3 regions of the Bordetella genomosp. 5 genome follow, and region 3 is predicted to be linked to each of the others. Evidence: predicted binding sites of a transcription regulator. Region 3 holds the regulator's gene; each other region holds the start of a gene.
What was found. The regulator LexA, encoded in region 3, represses DNA repair genes until DNA is damaged. The targets are predictions, from matches to a motif close to ACTGTATNNNNATACAGT.
Positions count from the first base shown of each region.

Region 1: recA (recombinase RecA) is a predicted target of LexA. The motif match lies at 1,911-1,928, and genes of this name have one in related genera.
Region 2: CAL25_RS15365 (putative DNA modification/repair radical SAM protein) is a predicted target of LexA. The motif match lies at 1,765-1,782, and genes of this name have one in related genera.

Region 1 is NZ_NEVP01000007.1:57,030-62,248, reverse strand. Features, by position in the region: gene CAL25_RS12275 (sensor histidine kinase) at 1-1,000, opposite strand, end outside; gene CAL25_RS12270 (response regulator transcription factor) at 1,116-1,805, opposite strand; gene recA (recombinase RecA) at 2,081-3,142, shown strand; gene recX (recombination regulator RecX) at 3,261-3,974, shown strand; gene CAL25_RS12255 (LysR family transcriptional regulator) at 3,990-4,910, opposite strand; gene metE (5-methyltetrahydropteroyltriglutamate--homocysteine S-methyltransferase) at 5,062-5,219, shown strand, end outside.
Region 2 is NZ_NEVP01000009.1:208,629-213,847, reverse strand. Features, by position in the region: gene CAL25_RS15380 (zinc-dependent alcohol dehydrogenase) at 1-341, opposite strand, end outside; gene CAL25_RS15375 (hypothetical protein) at 520-828, opposite strand; gene CAL25_RS15370 (biliverdin-producing heme oxygenase) at 1,048-1,641, shown strand; gene CAL25_RS15365 (putative DNA modification/repair radical SAM protein) at 1,795-3,027, shown strand; gene CAL25_RS15360 (UdgX family uracil-DNA binding protein) at 3,024-4,559, shown strand; gene CAL25_RS15355 (SLC13 family permease) at 4,659-5,219, shown strand, end outside.
Region 3 is NZ_NEVP01000004.1:103,871-109,089, forward strand. Features, by position in the region: gene CAL25_RS05995 (Bug family tripartite tricarboxylate transporter substrate binding protein) at 458-1,384, shown strand; gene CAL25_RS06000 (NAD(P)-dependent oxidoreductase) at 1,381-2,382, shown strand; gene lexA (transcriptional repressor LexA) at 2,590-3,246, opposite strand; gene CAL25_RS06010 (amino acid aminotransferase) at 3,408-4,610, opposite strand; gene uvrB (excinuclease ABC subunit UvrB) at 4,688-5,219, shown strand, end outside.

The sequences.
Region 1 (5,219 bases), on a different contig from region 3:
CGTACAGCGCCGTCGGATTGCCCTCGAAGCCGAGGTCGGTGCCGAGGTTCAGCGCCTGCGGCACCCATTGCATCGTCTGATCGTAGGCAATGGTGTTCAGATCGACGCGCGCGAGTCCGGTGGCATCGGGTGTCTCGGCGCGCGCCAGCAGCAGCAGCTGATTCACGAGGCGCGTGGCGCGTTCCGAGCCCGTGACCAGCTGACGCAGGCTCGACTGCATCTCTTCGGGGCTGGCGTCGCGCAGCGCGAGCTCGGCCTGGGTGCGCAAGCCTGCCAGGGGCGTCTTGAGCTGGTGCGCCGCGTCGGCTACGAACCGCCGCTGCGCCTCGACGTTGGCCGACAGGCGCTTGAGCAGGTCGTTCATCGCGCCCACCAGCGGCGCGATCTCCGAGGGCGCCGCGCGTTCGTCGATCGGGGAGAGGTCGTCGGGACGGCGCGCGCGCAGGCGCTGCTGCAAGGCATTGAGCGGCGCCACGCCGCGCGACAGCCCGAACCACACCAGCAGCACCGCGATCGGCAACACCACGAATTGCGGAATGATCACGCCCTTGATGATGTCGTTGGCCAACTGGGCGCGCTTTTCGACCGTCTCGGCCACGATGACGAGGGCGGGCTGGGTATCGGGCAGCTTCAGGTCGACCCAGGTGTAGGCCAGGCGCACCCCGAAGCCGCGCAGCGTGTCGTCGGCATAGAGCACGCGGCCGGGCTGCGGCTGGCCGGCCAGCGGCGGCAGGGGCAGGGCGCGGTCGCCGCCGAGGTATTCGCCACGGCTGCCCAGCGCGAGCCAGAAGACGCTGTCGGTCTCGTCGGCGCGCAGGACCTCGCGCGCGGCATCGCTCATGCGCAGCGCCGCGCGACCCTGTACCGCCTGGATCTGGTGCGTGAGCACGTTGAGGTTGTTGGCCAGCGCGCGGTCATAGGGCGCGTTGGCGATGTTCTGGGCCACTACATACGTGATGGCCACGCTCATCGGCCAGAGCAGGAACAGCGGGGCCAGCATCCAGTCGAGGATTTCGCCCAGCAGCGAGCGCTGAGGCGGCGCGAAGCTCGGCCCCTTGGCGCCGCCGCGCAGCGCCTCGAGGGCTTCGTGGTTCAGCGTTTCGGTGCGCGCCGGCTCAGCTGGCGAGGAAAGAGGCACCGTGATCCCGCTCCAGACAGTAGCCCAGGCCTCGCACGGTGATGATCTTCACGCCGCTGGGTTCGAGTTTCTTGCGCAGCCGGTGCACATAGACCTCGATGGCGTTGGTGCTGACCTCTTCGCCCCATTCGCACAGGTGGTCGACCAGCTGGGTCTTGCTGACCATGCGGCCGCTGCGGGCCAGCAGGATCTCGAGCAGGCTGACTTCGCGCGCGGAGAGATCGAGCGTCTGATCGTCGACCATGGCCACGCGGCCGGTCTGGTCGAAAGTGAGGCGGCCGTGCCGGATGACGGTGGCGCCGCCGCCCGCGCCGCGCCGGGTGAGGGCTCGCACGCGCGCCTCGAGTTCGGACAGCGCGAAAGGCTTGGCCATGTAGTCGTCGGCGCCGAGATCCAGGCCCTTGACGCGCTGCTCGATGCTATCGGCCGCGGTAAGGATCAGGACGGGCAGGACGGAGTTGCGCGCGCGCAACCGCCGCAGCACCTCGAGGCCGGTGAGCTGGGGCAGGCCGAGGTCGAGGATCAGCAGATCGAAGGGCTGGGCGGCGAGCGCGGAATCGGCGGCAAGGCCGTCGCGCACCGCGTCGACCGCATAGCCGTTGTGGCGCAGGGAGCGGGAAAGCCCGTCGGCGAGAATGCTGTCGTCTTCGGCGATGAGAATGCGCATCGAGGCTACGGAAAGGCCGGCCCGGGCGGGGGCCCGGACGTCCCGGCGATTCTGTCATAGGGGGCGAGCCTTGCCCACTCAGGGAATACGTGGAAAACTTGTCTTACTGGATTTTTATACAGTACAATTCAATGCCATAATCGCCATCGAAATTTCAGGGAGCGGGGGCGATGTGAGGGCCAGCCTGTGAGCCAGCCCGTGCCAGGGCGCCAGGCCCGCCATCCTCCGAAACCATCGTTCCGCACCCCCGCACACTCATTCAGATAGGACTCCACATGGACGACAAAACCAGCAAGGCCTCGTCGGAAAAAGCCAAGGCGCTGGCCGCGGCCCTCTCGCAGATCGAGAAGCAGTTCGGCAAGGGCTCGATCATGCGCTACGGCGATAACGAGGTCGAGCACAACATCCAGGTCGTCTCCACCGGTTCGCTGGGTCTGGACATCGCCCTGGGCGTCGGCGGTCTGCCGCGCGGCCGGGTTGTCGAGATCTACGGTCCCGAGTCCTCCGGCAAGACCACGCTCACGCTGCAGGTCATCGCCGAGATGCAAAAGATCGGTGGCACCTGCGCGTTCGTCGACGCCGAGCACGCGCTCGACGTCCAATACGCCTCCAAGCTGGGCGTCAACCTCACCGACCTGCTGATCTCGCAGCCCGACACCGGTGAACAGGCCCTCGAGATCACCGACGCGCTGGTGCGTTCGGGCTCGGTCGATCTGATCGTCATCGACTCGGTCGCGGCGCTCGTGCCCAAGGCCGAAATCGAAGGCGAGATGGGCGACTCCCTGCCCGGCCTTCAGGCTCGCCTGATGAGCCAGGCGTTGCGCAAGCTCACCGCCACGATCAAGCGCACCAATTGCATGGTGATCTTCATCAACCAGATCCGCATGAAGATCGGCGTGATGTTCGGCAACCCCGAAACCACCACCGGTGGCAATGCGCTCAAGTTCTACTCGTCCGTGCGTCTGGATATCCGCCGCATCGGTTCGATCAAGAAGGGCGACGAGGTCGTCGGCAACGAAACCCGCGTCAAGGTCGTCAAGAACAAGGTCGCGCCGCCGTTCAAGCAGGCCGAGTTCGACATCATGTACGGCCAGGGTATCTCACGTGAAGGCGAGATCATCGATCTGGGCGTGGCCGCCAACGTGGTCGACAAGTCGGGCGCCTGGTACAGCTACTCGGGCAACCGCATCGGTCAGGGCAAGGACAACGTCCGCGAATACCTGAAAGAAAACCGCCAGATGGCCATCGAGATCGAAAACAAGATCCGCGAAAACCAAGGCATCGTCAGCCGCGCGTCCGAGTTTGCGCCGACGGCCGAAGAGTCGTCCGAAGACTGATCTACGGAGACAGGGCGGTCTTTGCCTGTCTCCGGTTTCCGTCTGCGTCAGCGGGCGGCGCTTTGGGTCCAAGGCGCCGCCCGCTCTTTTTTTAGCCCGTTGTCTTTATCCTACGGCCATGAGCACGCGTTACTCCCCGCCCTCCGATCGCACCCTCGAACGCCTGGACGACGAGTTCGAGACGGTCGCGCCGCGCTCGCGGGGCCGTGCGGAGGGCGAGGGCAGCGCCACCGCGTCGGCCGCCCCGGACGTACCGGTCTATACCCGCACCTCGGAGATGCGCACGGGCGGCGCGCGGCGCCGTGCAGCCGCGCGGGGGCGTGATGACAAGGCGGGCGCCCAGCCGCCTCACGCCGACGGCGATCCCGATGCCAAGCCAAAACGCCGCGGGCCCAGCCTCAAGGGGCGTGCCGTCGGTTATCTGTCGCGGCGCGAATATACGCGTGCCGACCTCGCCCGCAAGCTCGCCCCGTACGCCGACAGCGAGGAAGAGGTCGAGCAGGTCATCGACGCTCTCACGCGCGAGGGCTGGCAGTCGGACGAGCGATTCGCGCAGAGCCTTGCGCATCGCAAGGCCTCGCGCCAAGGAACGGCGCGCATCGTCCAGGAGCTCAAGCAAAGCGGTGTGGCGGATGCCCAGATTGCCGAGGTCAAGGAGTCGCTGCGTGCCACCGAATACGAGCGCGCGCTCGATGTCTGGCGCCGGCGTTTTGGGGAGGCGCCCGCCGATCGCGCCGCTTATGCCAAACAGGCGCGGTTTCTGGCGGGGCGCGGCTTTGCTCACGACGTCATACGCCGCGTGATCGGCGCCAGCGAGCACGACGACGACTGACACGGCGACGTCCGATCAGCTCTTGGCCGACTTGATGCCGGTGAGTGTGCTGAAGCAGGTGTTGCGCGCAATGCCCAGAAATTCGCTGATATACGAGGTGTCGCTGTCTTCCGCGCGCACGGCCGCATAAAGCGTGCGCCAGACGCCCTGAGGGCCCAGGTGGCAGACGCGTAGCCAGCCCTGATTCAGATACTCGGCCAGTGCCCAGTTGGGCAGCGCGGCCACGCCGCGATTGCTGGCCACCAGCTGCGCAATGATCGGCGTGAGCTCGGCACGGCGAATGTGTGCGGGCTCGACATCGGCGGGATCCAGAAAGGCCGTAAACACGTCCAGCCGTTGCCGGTCGACGGGATAGGTGATGAGCGTCTGGTCCACCAGCTGCGAGGGCAGGATGTTGCGGCTGGTGGCGAGCGGATTGGCCTCGGACACGGCCAGCACGAGCTCGTACTTGAAGAGCGGCAGGTAGCTCACCGCGTCGAGCGGCTGCGGGTCGGACGTGATCACGAGATCCAGGTCACCGCGCACCAGCGCCGGCAGTGGTGCGAACGAGAATGCCGCCGACAGATCCAGCGCGACCTCCGGCCACTGCGCGCGAAACTCATCGAGCGCCGGCATCAGCCATTGAAAGCAGGAATGGCAGTCGATAGCCAGATGCAGCCGACCGGTGCGCCCGGCTGCAAGGCGCTGCAGTTCGCGTTCGGTGGCGCGCATGCGCGGCAGCACCTCGTCGGCCAAGGCCAGCACCCTCAAGCCCGCCGTGGTGAGGCGAGCCGGTCGCGTACGCCGATTGAGCAGCTGTGTTCCCAGACGGGTTTCAAGATCCCGAAGCTGGTGCGACAAGGCCGACTGCGTCAGGTGCAGCCGTTCAGCTGCCTCCTGAAGACTGCCTCCGTCCCGGATTGCGGACAGGGTTTCGAGGTGGCGGATTTCTAGCATCGGAGAGGCGGCGCGTCGGACGATGGCGGGATGATCGCTCAACCATGAGCAAAATTCAACAAATGTATGTAGAGATTGATTTTGGCTCACGTTGAACTGGTTGCAGAATACAGCCTTACCATGAACCAAACTTGTGTAAGGGTGCGATCCCATGATCATTATTCATAATCTGGGTTTCCCTCGCGTGGGGGCTCAGCGTGAGCTCAAGCGCGCTGTCGAGGCCTATTGGGCCGGGCAGCAGGACGCGGCGTCGCTGCGCGACACGGGCCGCGCCCTGCGCGCCGAGCATTGGCGTCTGCAGGCGTCCAA
Region 2 (5,219 bases), on a different contig from region 3:
GCCATGCTGGCGTTGCGGTTGGTGCGTTCGCACACGGAAAAATTACCGACGCGGCACTGATCGCACTCGCCGCAGGTGATGGTGAACGGCACGACGACGCGGTCGCCGACCTTGAGCGCGGTGTTGTCGCGGCCCACCTCCACCACCTCTCCCATGAACTCGTGGCCAAGGATGTCGCCCTTGTGCATCTCGGGCATGAAGCCGTCGAACAAGTGCAGGTCGGAACCGCAGATCGCGCAGGCGCTGACGCGCACGATGGCATCGCGGCCGTGCTCGATCGTGGGGTCGGGAACTGTGTCGTATTGAACGTCGTGCTTGCCCTGCCAGCAGAGTGCTTTCATCGTGATCTCCGGATGGGTTGGCCGCGTGGCGGCCAGTGCGTATCGGGTGGCGCCGCCCGAAGGCGGCGCGGTGATCACAGGGCTGCAACTGCCGTGCCTGTTCACACATTGGCAGGGGGAATGGTGACGACGCGAGCGCGGCGGCGATCGACGCCGCCGCGCTCGTCGCCATGCGGCGTCAAGGCGCCATGGTGCGATCCGACGGAATCTTCTCCGCCTGATCCTGCTCGGCATCGCGCGGGCGATCGTACGCATCGCGGCCCGGCGGGTTACGATGCCCCCCCGCGGGATAACCGGAATTGCTGTCGGGATCGCGGTTGGGCTGACCTTCCGTTGCCTCGTCCGGCGCCGGATCGGCCGACGGATCCACCGGAATCTCTCGCGAGGTGCTGCCGTCGGGTGCGGTGGTCGGGACCTTGCCCTCGGCTTCGAGCTCCTGAATCTTGGCGCCGAGATGTTCGCGTTGTCCTTCGGGTTGGTGTGCCATGGTGGTCTCCTGGAAAGCCTCACATCCAGCAAATGGCGCGCCCGGCACCGGCGGGACACCGCCCCGGTCCCGTCGTGCCCCCTCCCCGTCACCCGTGCCGCTGGCGCGAACGCCCGTTCTTCAGTAACTTTGACGTGCCATTCCCTGCAGCCAGGAAAGAATGACGCACGTTTCCGTCGATTCACACCGGCGGCCCGCATTACCCGGATACCGAACATCATGACCACCGAAATTCTCGATCGCCCGCGGCTGTCGCAACGCCTGAAGGTCGAGACGAATGACCAGCACGAGCGCATGCATCGCCTGATGGAGCGCGCCGCGCCGTTCTCGAGCCGCGAATCGTACGCTCGCTTCGTCGCCGCTCAATACCTGTTCCAGCTCGACGTCGAACACCTGTTCCAGAATGCCGAGGTCCAGGCCGCGGTGCCCGACCTCGACGCGCGCGGCCGCGCATCCGCCTCGCTGGCCGACCTGCGCGACCTGAATGCCGACGTGCCGGTCGACCGTGTCGCCAGCACGGACGTGGCCATGCCCGAAGCGCTGGGCTGGCTGTATGTGTCCGAGGGTTCGACGCTGGGTGCCGCGTTTCTCTTCAAAGAGGCGCAGGCCAACCTGGGGCTGTCGGCCGAATTCGGCGCGCGCAACCTGGCGGCCTACCCCGAAGGCCGCGCTGTCGTGTGGCGCCGGTTCGTCGCCTCGCTCGACGACGAGGCGCTCGACCCGCGCGCGCACGACGCCGTGATCGCCGGCGCCAACGCGGCCTACGATCGCTTCGGCGAGCTGCTCGAGCGACATTTCGCGCTGAGCCGCTGAGGTCGCGGGCCACGCATCGAGGCCGCGCCGGCCGACACCGCCGGCGCGCCGCAGCACCCTGCTGAACCGTCCCCTAAAGTGCCTTGCAGGCCCATCGGACAAGTCCGATAGAGCGCGTACAATACTGGATATATATCCAGCTATTGAACCGCCATGGAACTGCTCACCAAGCTCGAGATCCTGGCCGACGCGGCGAAGTACGACGCCTCGTGCGCCAGCAGCGGCGCGCCCAAGCGCGACTCGCGCGGCCGCGAAGGCCTGGGCGCCAGCACCGGCGCCGGCATCTGTCACAGCTACACGCCCGACGGCCGCTGCGTGTCGCTGCTCAAGATCCTGCTGACGAACTTCTGCCAGTACGACTGCCACTATTGCGTCAACCGGCGCACGAGCAACGTACCGCGCGCGCGATTCCAGCCGAGCGAAGTGGTGGATCTCACGCTCGACTTCTATCGCCGCAACTACATCGACGGGCTGTTCCTGAGCTCGGGCATCATTCGCAATGCCGACTACACCATGGAACAACTGGTGCGCGTGGCGCAGTCGCTGCGCGAGGAACACGCGTTCCGCGGTTATATCCACCTCAAGACCATTCCGGATGCGTCGCCCGAGCTCATCACGCTGGCGGGTGTGTATGCCGACCGCCTGAGCGTGAACATCGAGCTGCCCACCGAGGGCGGGCTGCAGCGGCTCGCGCCCGAAAAGAGCGCGCACACCATCAAGCGGGCCATGGGGTCGATCCGCCTGGCCCAGGAAGAAGCCGAGCACGAGACGCCGGCGAAACCGCGCGCCTCCGAGGCCGCACGCAAGGCGCCGGCCGGCCAAAGCACCCAGATGATCGTGGGCGCCGACGAGGCCGACGACCACACCATTCTGCAGACCGCGCAGACCCTCTATGGCGCCTACAAGCTCAAGCGCGTCTACTACTCGGCCTTCAGCCCCATTCCCGACAGCCCGGCATCCGTGCCGCAGCAACCGCCCCCGCTGCAACGCGAGCATCGGCTCTATCAGGCCGATTTCCTGATGCGCGGCTACGGCTTCCAGGCCGAAGAGCTGCTGCAGGCGGGCGGCAATCTGCCGCTGGACATCGATCCCAAGCTCGCGTGGGCGCTGTCGCATCGCGAGTCTTTTCCGGTGGACCTCAATCGCGCGCCGCAGCGGATGATCGCGCGCGTGCCCGGCATCGGCATGCGCAATGCCGAGCGTCTGGTCGAGTTGCGCCGCATGCGCGCGATCCGCTACCAGGACGTGGCGCGGCTGCGCTGCGCGATGGACAAGGTCAAGCCCTTCATCGTGGTGCAGGATTACAAGCCGCCATTGGCCGAACCTTCGTCGGCGCAACTGCGGCGCGCGCTGGCGCCACCGCCCGAACAGCTGGCGCTGCTATGACCGCACGGCTGCCGGCCACCGTACGCGTCGAGGGCGGCTACCCCGGCTGGCGCGCGCTCGCGCTGCAGGCGCTGGCCGAGCGCCGCGCGCCCGAGAGCCTGTCCTGGGACGAGCGCATCGCCGGCGCCGAGCAGATGCAGATGGCCCTGGACGACGCTCCCAACGCGGACGCGAGCGCCGCCCACCCTGCGCCGTCGCCGTCCACCGTGCGCATCTCCCGCTCCCTGGCCACGCTACTCCAGGAGGCCGCGCACTATCGCTCGCCCGATCGCTGGGGTCTGCTCTATCGCGTGCTGTGGCGCTGGTGCGAAGGAGACCGCTCGGCCGAGTCGGCCGCCGACCCCGATGGTGCGCGGCTGCACGCCATGGCCAAATCGGTGAGGCGCGCCCACCACGACATGATCGCGTACGTGCGCTTTCATCGGCGCGAAGATCCGAATGCGCTCGGCCCCGACGCCCCCACGCCGGCGCTCGCGATGCCCGAGGCACTGCCCTTGCCGCGCTATCTCGCCTGGTACGAGCCCGAGCACGACGTGCTGCATGCCGTGGCCGATCACTTCGCGCGGCGCATGGGCCGCGAAAGCTGGTGGATCGGCACGCCGCAGGGCGCCGCGTTGTGGGACGGACGGACCATGCATTTCAGCGATGCTCCGGCCGACGCCAGCATCGTGCCCATCGGCACCGACCGGATCGAACCGCTCTGGCTGGCCTACTACCAGAGCATATTCAATCCCGCGCGCCTGAACGAAACCGCGTTGCACCAGCACATGCCGGCGCGCTTCTGGAAAGGCCTGCCCGAAGGCCGGCTGATTCCGGGCATGATCGCCGACGCCCGCGCGGGCGCGCGCCGCGTGGGTCAGGCGCAGACGGTGAGCGCGATGCCGGGCAAGGTCGTGGCCGTCGACGCGCAACGCGCCCTGCCCGAGCGTGCCCTGCCCACGACGCTGGATCAATGCCGCCGCTGCGAGCTCTGGCGCCACGCCACGCAGCCCGTGCCGGGTCGGGGTCCCGAGACCGCGCGCGTGATGCTGGTGGGCGAGCAGCCGGGCGACCAGGAGGATCTCGCCGGCCGCGCCTTCGTCGGTCCGGCCGGGCAGGTGCTGGCCGAGGCCATGCGCCGAGCCGGGGCCGAGCCCGACAGCCTCTACCTCACCAATGCGGTAAAACATTTCAAATGGACGGCGCGCGGCAAGCGCCGCATGCACAAGACGCCGGCGCAACAGGAGGTGGATGCCTGTCTGCACTGGCTCGAGGAAGAGCGGGCGCGCGTCCGCCCCGACGTGATCGTGACGCTCGGCGCCACCGCGCTGCATGCGATCCTCGGCCGTCACGCGGCGCTGCAGGAGCACCTGCACACGCCGGTGTGGCTGGGCGACGCGTGGCTGCTACCCACCTGGCACCCCTCCTATGCGTTGCGCGCCACTGGCGAGAACGCGCGCGAGGAAATCACCGCCGCCATCGCGCAGGCCATTGCACGGGCGCAGGCCATGGTGGGCAGCGGCGCGCCCGCACGGGGCCCGGCGTCCGCGTAACCGTGGCACCCCGCCAAGCTTCGTTACACCCTGCCGCAACTCCATCGCCATGAGGTTATACAAACCTTACATACCCCTTAAACCCAGAATGGAGACCGCATGGCCGACGCAGCACGCCACCCCTCACCCCCACAAACGGCCGCGCCGAGTCCCCAGGAAAAATCCCGCGTCAAACCGATTCCGGTCGCCGTGGGCGCCGCGCTGTGCGGCATCTTGTTGATGCTGCCGGCGCCGGAAGGCATGTCACCCGAGGCGTGGCGTCTGTTGGCGGTGGCCGTGCTGATGATCGCGTGGTGGATCACCGAGGCCGTGCCCGTCGCGGTCACTGCCCTGCTGCCGGTGGCGCTGTTCCCGCTGGTGGGCGCCACCACGGCGCGCGAGGCGACCACCCCCTACGGCGACCCCATCATCTTTCTGTTCATGGGCGGCTTCTTCCTCGCGATGGCGATGGAGCGCTGGAACCTGCATCGCCGCATCGCGCTCAATATCGTGTCGCGCACCGGCTCGCAGCAGCATCGCATCGTGGGCGGCTTCATGCTGGCCACCGCGTTCTGTGGCCTGTGGGTGTCGAACACCGCCACCGCCGTGATGATGCTGCCCGTCGCGCTCTCCGTCGCGGGCCTCATCAGCCAGAAGGGCGGATCGTCGAAATTTCCGCTG
Region 3 (5,219 bases):
CTCGCGGGATCGGAGGCAGCAGAACTGAAGAGAAGCCCGGACCAACGGTCCGGGCTTTTTTTTTGCGGTGTTCGTCGCGGGCTCTCGTGCGCAACCGAGAGGATGTGGCGCTGCGGCGCGGTCCGGAAGTCCCCGCATGGTTACGTTGCGGCGCAGCAGCCTGGCGCTGCCGCGGCCCACCCTCGTCCAAATGGAATAGCGGCGTTTCCATTAATTCAAGCAGGGCAGCCAGCCGTCTCTCTAGTATGGGTCCAGGTCGCCGCACAGACGGACGACCAAAGACCAATAAAGGGAGACAAGCATGGATTCGGTATGGCAGGCTGCCCGTGAGGGCTGCCCGGACGAGGCCGGGCGTGGCAAAGGCGTAGCGGGGCAAACCGCGCGTCGCGAACATGAAGGGCGCGGGGCGCGGCGGCGTGGTGGATGCCTTGGCGCGTTCGGCGTGCTGGCGCTCGCCATGGCGACGGGCGCCTCCGCCGCGCAACCCGCATGGCCGCAAAAGCCGGTATCCGTGGTGGTCGCGTTCTCCGCGGGCGGCACGACGGATATCCTCGCGCGCGAAATCGGTGCGTCGCTCACGCAGCGCTGGGGCCAGTCGGTGGTGGTGGAAAACAAGCCCGGCGCGAGCGGCAACATCGGCACGCAGGCGGTCGTGAATGCGGCACCCGACGGCTACACACTGCTGATCAACTCGATCGGACCGATTGCCGTCAATCCCGCCTTGTATCGCAAGCTGCCATTCGATCCGCAAAAGGATCTCAAGCCGGTGGTGCTCGTCGCCGACGTGCCGAACGTTCTGGTGGTGCACCCGTCGAGCAACGTGAAGACGCTGGCGGAACTGGTGCAGCGCATGAAGGCCAAGCCCAATGGCTACAACTGCGCCTCGACCGGCGTGGGCACCGCGGCGCATCTGTCATGCGCCACGTTCGCGCAACAGGCGGGCGTGGAAGTGACGCACATTCCCTACAAGGGCGCCGATGCGCTGAACGATCTGCTGGGCGGCCGCGTGCAATTCATGTTCGCGACCATCCCTTCGGTCATGGGGCATCTGCGCTCTGGCGCGCTGGTGCCGTTGGCCGTGTCCACGCAACGCCGATCGCCCAGCCTGCCCAACGTACCGACGGTCGCTGAAAGCGGCTATCCGAAGTTCGCGCTGGGCTCCTGGTTCGGCTATTTCGTGCCCAAGCGCACGCCGGACGAGATCGTGGCACGCATCAACGCCGACGTGAACGCCGTGCTGGCCGAGCCCGTCATCAAGCAGAAGCTCCAGAGCGAAGGGGCCGAGGCCGTGGGCGGAACGCCGCAGCAGTTCGCCGACTACGTGCGTTCCGAGACCGACAAGTGGGGCAAGGTCGTCGAGCAACTCGGAGTGGCACTCGATTGAAGGCTCAGCCCTATGTCGTGGTGAGCACGCGTGCGCTGGCGCCGGAGGCGATGACGCGCGCGCGTGCCTTGTTCGATTTCCGGGTGGCGCTGGATCCCGGCGAGGCCAGTCTGCGCGTCGCGCTAAGGGACGCGCACGCCGTGATCGCGCGCGATGATCTGCCCGAGGACCTGTGCACGCTGGCGCCGCGCCTCATCATGGTAGCCCGCCATGGCGTGGGGCTCGACGTGGTGCCGTTGGCCGCCTGCTCCGAACACGGCGTGCTGGTCAGCAACGTGCCGGGCGGCAACGCGCGCAGCGTGGCGGAATTCGCGGTCATGCGCATGTTGATGCTGGCGCGCGAGCAGTCTCGCATCGACGCCGCCATGCACGAGGCGGGCTGGGACGAGACGCGCAGCCGCTATTCTGGCCGGGCGCTGGAGTTGTACGGCCGTCGGGCCGGCATCCTGGGCTATGGCGCGATTGCCGCGGCGCTGGCGCCGATGCTGCATTTTGGCTTCGGCATGGAGGTGTATGTCAGCACCCGGGATCCCGCCCGGCTGCCCGCCTGGGTCAGGCCCGCCTCGCCGGAGGCGTTGGCGCAGGCCTGTCAGTTCGTCCTGCCCTGTGTGGCGCTGAACGCGCAGACCCGGGGCCTCGTCGACGCCGCGTTTCTCGCGGCGATGCGCCGCGATGCCTGGCTGGTGAATGTGTCGCGCGGCGAGGTCATCGATCAGGACGCCTTGGTGGAACGCCTGCGCGGCGGGCATCTGGCCGGGGCTGCGCTCGATGTCGTGCGCGAGCGGCGCCTGGACGCGGATCACCCCTTGTTGAAACTGCCTGGGGTGCTCGTGTCGCCGCACCTCGCCGGCCATACCGCCGACGCAAATCTGCGCAATGGCATGAGCGCGCTCGACAGCCTCGAGTCGGTGCTGTTGCGGGGCGAATCCCCGCCGCTGGCAGTGAATGCGGAGCAGGCCTGGCCGGCGGCGCACGCCAGGTGGCAGGCCGGCCGCTGAAGCACGCAGGCGACGCGGTAGCAAAGGCACGAGCGAGACCACAAGCACAAGGCAAAAGCACAAGGCACAAGCCAAAGGCACGAGCACAAGGCAAGCGCAAGGCACGAGCACACGGCACAAACAAAATGCGCAAGCAAAAGGCCCACGCGGTGCGTGGGCCTTTGCTCATTGGGGCGGAGCGGCTCGGGTGAGCCTGCCGCTGAGCGCCTAGTGCAGCGCTTGCGTGCGGATGAGGCCGACCGCGATGCCTTCGAGGGCGAATTCGTCTTCGCGGCCGACGATGATCGGGCTGAAGTCGGGATTCTCGGGCAGCAGCTCGATGCGGCCATTCTGGCACTGCAGACGCTTGACCGTGACTTCGTCGCCGAGTCGGGCGACGACGATCTGACCGTTGCGGGCCTCGGAGGCGCGCTTGACCGCGAGCAGGTCGCCCTCGAGGATGCCGACATCGCGCATGCTCATGCCGCGCACCTTGAGCAGGTAATCCGGGGTTTGCGCGAACAGGCCCGGGTCGACGCCGACCTCGCGCTCGACGTGCTCGGCCGCCAGGATGGGGCTGCCGGCGGCCACGCGGCCCACCAGCGGCAGCAGCAGCTGCGACAGGCTGGGCATGGGCAGCATCGGCTGACGTGCGCTGGCATCCGGCTCGGCGTCTTTCAGGCGGATGCCGCGCGAGGCGCCGGCGGTGAGCTCGATTGCGCCCTTGCGTGCCAGCGCCTTCAGATGATCCTCGGCGGCGTTGGGCGAGCGGAATCCCAGCGCCTGCGCGATCTCGGCGCGCGTGGGCGGAAAACCGGTACGGGCGACGGTTTGCCGGATGAGGTTGAGGATTTCCTGCTGGCGTTCCGTGAGTTTCGTGGCCATGGCGATGATCCGCCAGATGCGGACTGTATGTATATACAGCGTGATTCTGGGGGACGATACCGAAAAAAGCAAGTCCACGGGACGGACGCCCAAACAAAAGCCCACCGCGAGGGTGGGCTTCGGTTCGTTGGCCCGCTCGCGCGGGCCTCGGAGGCAGCTGCTTACTTCAGCACGGCGGCGATGGCGCGGGCCACGACGTCGATGTTGCGGCTGTTGAGCGCGGCCACGCAGATGCGGCCGCTGGAGACGGCGTACACGCCGTGCTCTTCGCGCAGACGGTCGACCTGGGCCGAGGTCAGGCCCGAGTACGAGAACATGCCACGCTGACGCAGCACGAAGCTGAAGTCCTGGGTGGCGCCGGCCTCGGCGATCTTGGCGACCAGCTGCTTGCGCATTTCGCGGATGCGATCGCGCATACCGGCGAGTTCCTGCTTCCATTCGGCCAGCAGCTCGGGCGTGTTCAGCACGGTCGAGACCACGGTGCCGCCGTGGGTGGGCGGGTTGGAGTAGTTGGTGCGGATGACGCGCTTGAGCTGGCTCAGGACGCGCGTGGCCTCGTCCTTGTTGCCGGCGATCACGGTCAGGGCGCCGACGCGCTCGCCATACAGCGAGAACGACTTCGAGAACGACGAGCTCACGAACATGGTGAGGCCGAGGTCGGCGAACATGCGCACCACGGCGGCGTCCTGCTCGAGGTCTTCGCCGAAGCCCTGGTAGGCGATATCGAGGAAGGGCACGAGGTTGCGCGCCTTCACGACATCGGCGATCTGCTTCCACTGCTCGGCGGTGGGATCCACGCCGGTGGGGTTGTGGCAGCACGCGTGCAGCACCACGACGGTCTTCTCGGGCGCGGCCTGCAGGCCGGCGAGCATGGCGTCGAAGTTCAGGCCGCGGGTGCTGGCGTCGTAATAGGGGTAGGTGCCGACGGTGAACCCGGCGCGCTCAAACAGCGCGCGGTGGTTTTCCCAGCTCGGGTCGCTGATCAACACTTGCGACTGCGGCAGCAGCTGACGCAGGAAGTCGGCGCCGATCTTGAGGGCACCCGTACCGCCCAGTGCCTGGGTCGTCAGCACGCGGCCTTCGGCGGCGAGCTTGGAATCATTGCCCAGCAGCAGCGCCTGCGCGCCCTTGTTGTAGCCGGCGATCCCTTCGATCGGCAGGTAGCCACGTGCGGCGGCGGCTTCGATGCGGGCGATCTCGGCCTTGCGGACGGCGCCCAGCAGGGGGATGCGTCCCTCATCATCGTAGTACACGCCCACGCCCAGGTTGACTTTACCGGGGCGGGTATCGGCGTTGTACTGCTCGTTCAGGCCAAGAATGGGGTCGCGCGGCGCGAGTTCGACGGAATCGAAAAGGGTGCTCATGGGACAAGATTGAGTGGGATGGACGCACACCGAGGTGCTATGGATAATGGGGGGTTTACCCTCAAGGACAGTCTAGCATGACCGCTCCTGGATACGTCGATTTCCCGAACAGCCCCTTCCAGCTCTACCAGCCGTATCCGCCCGCGGGCGATCAGCCGGACGCCATCGCCGGATTGGTGCAGGGAGTCGAAGACGGCCTGATGTACCAGACCTTGCTGGGCGTCACGGGCTCGGGCAAGACCTACACGATGGCCAACGTGATCGCGCGTCTGGGTCGTCCGGCGCTGGTGCTCGCGCCCAACAAAACGCTCGCCGCGCAGCTTTACGCCGAGATGCGCGAGTTCTTTCCGAAAAACGCCGTCGAGTACTTCGTTTCGTACTACGACTACTACCAACCCGAAGCCTACGTGCCCACGCGCGATCTGTTCATCGAGAAGGACTCCTCGATCAACGAACACATCGAACAGATGCGGCTGTCGGCGACCAAGAGCCTGCTCGAGCGCCGCGATACGGTGATCGTGGGCACGGTGTCGTGTATCTACGGTATCGGTAATCCGGGTGATTACCACGCGATGGTGCTGATCCTGCGCGCCGGAGACCGCGTGTCGC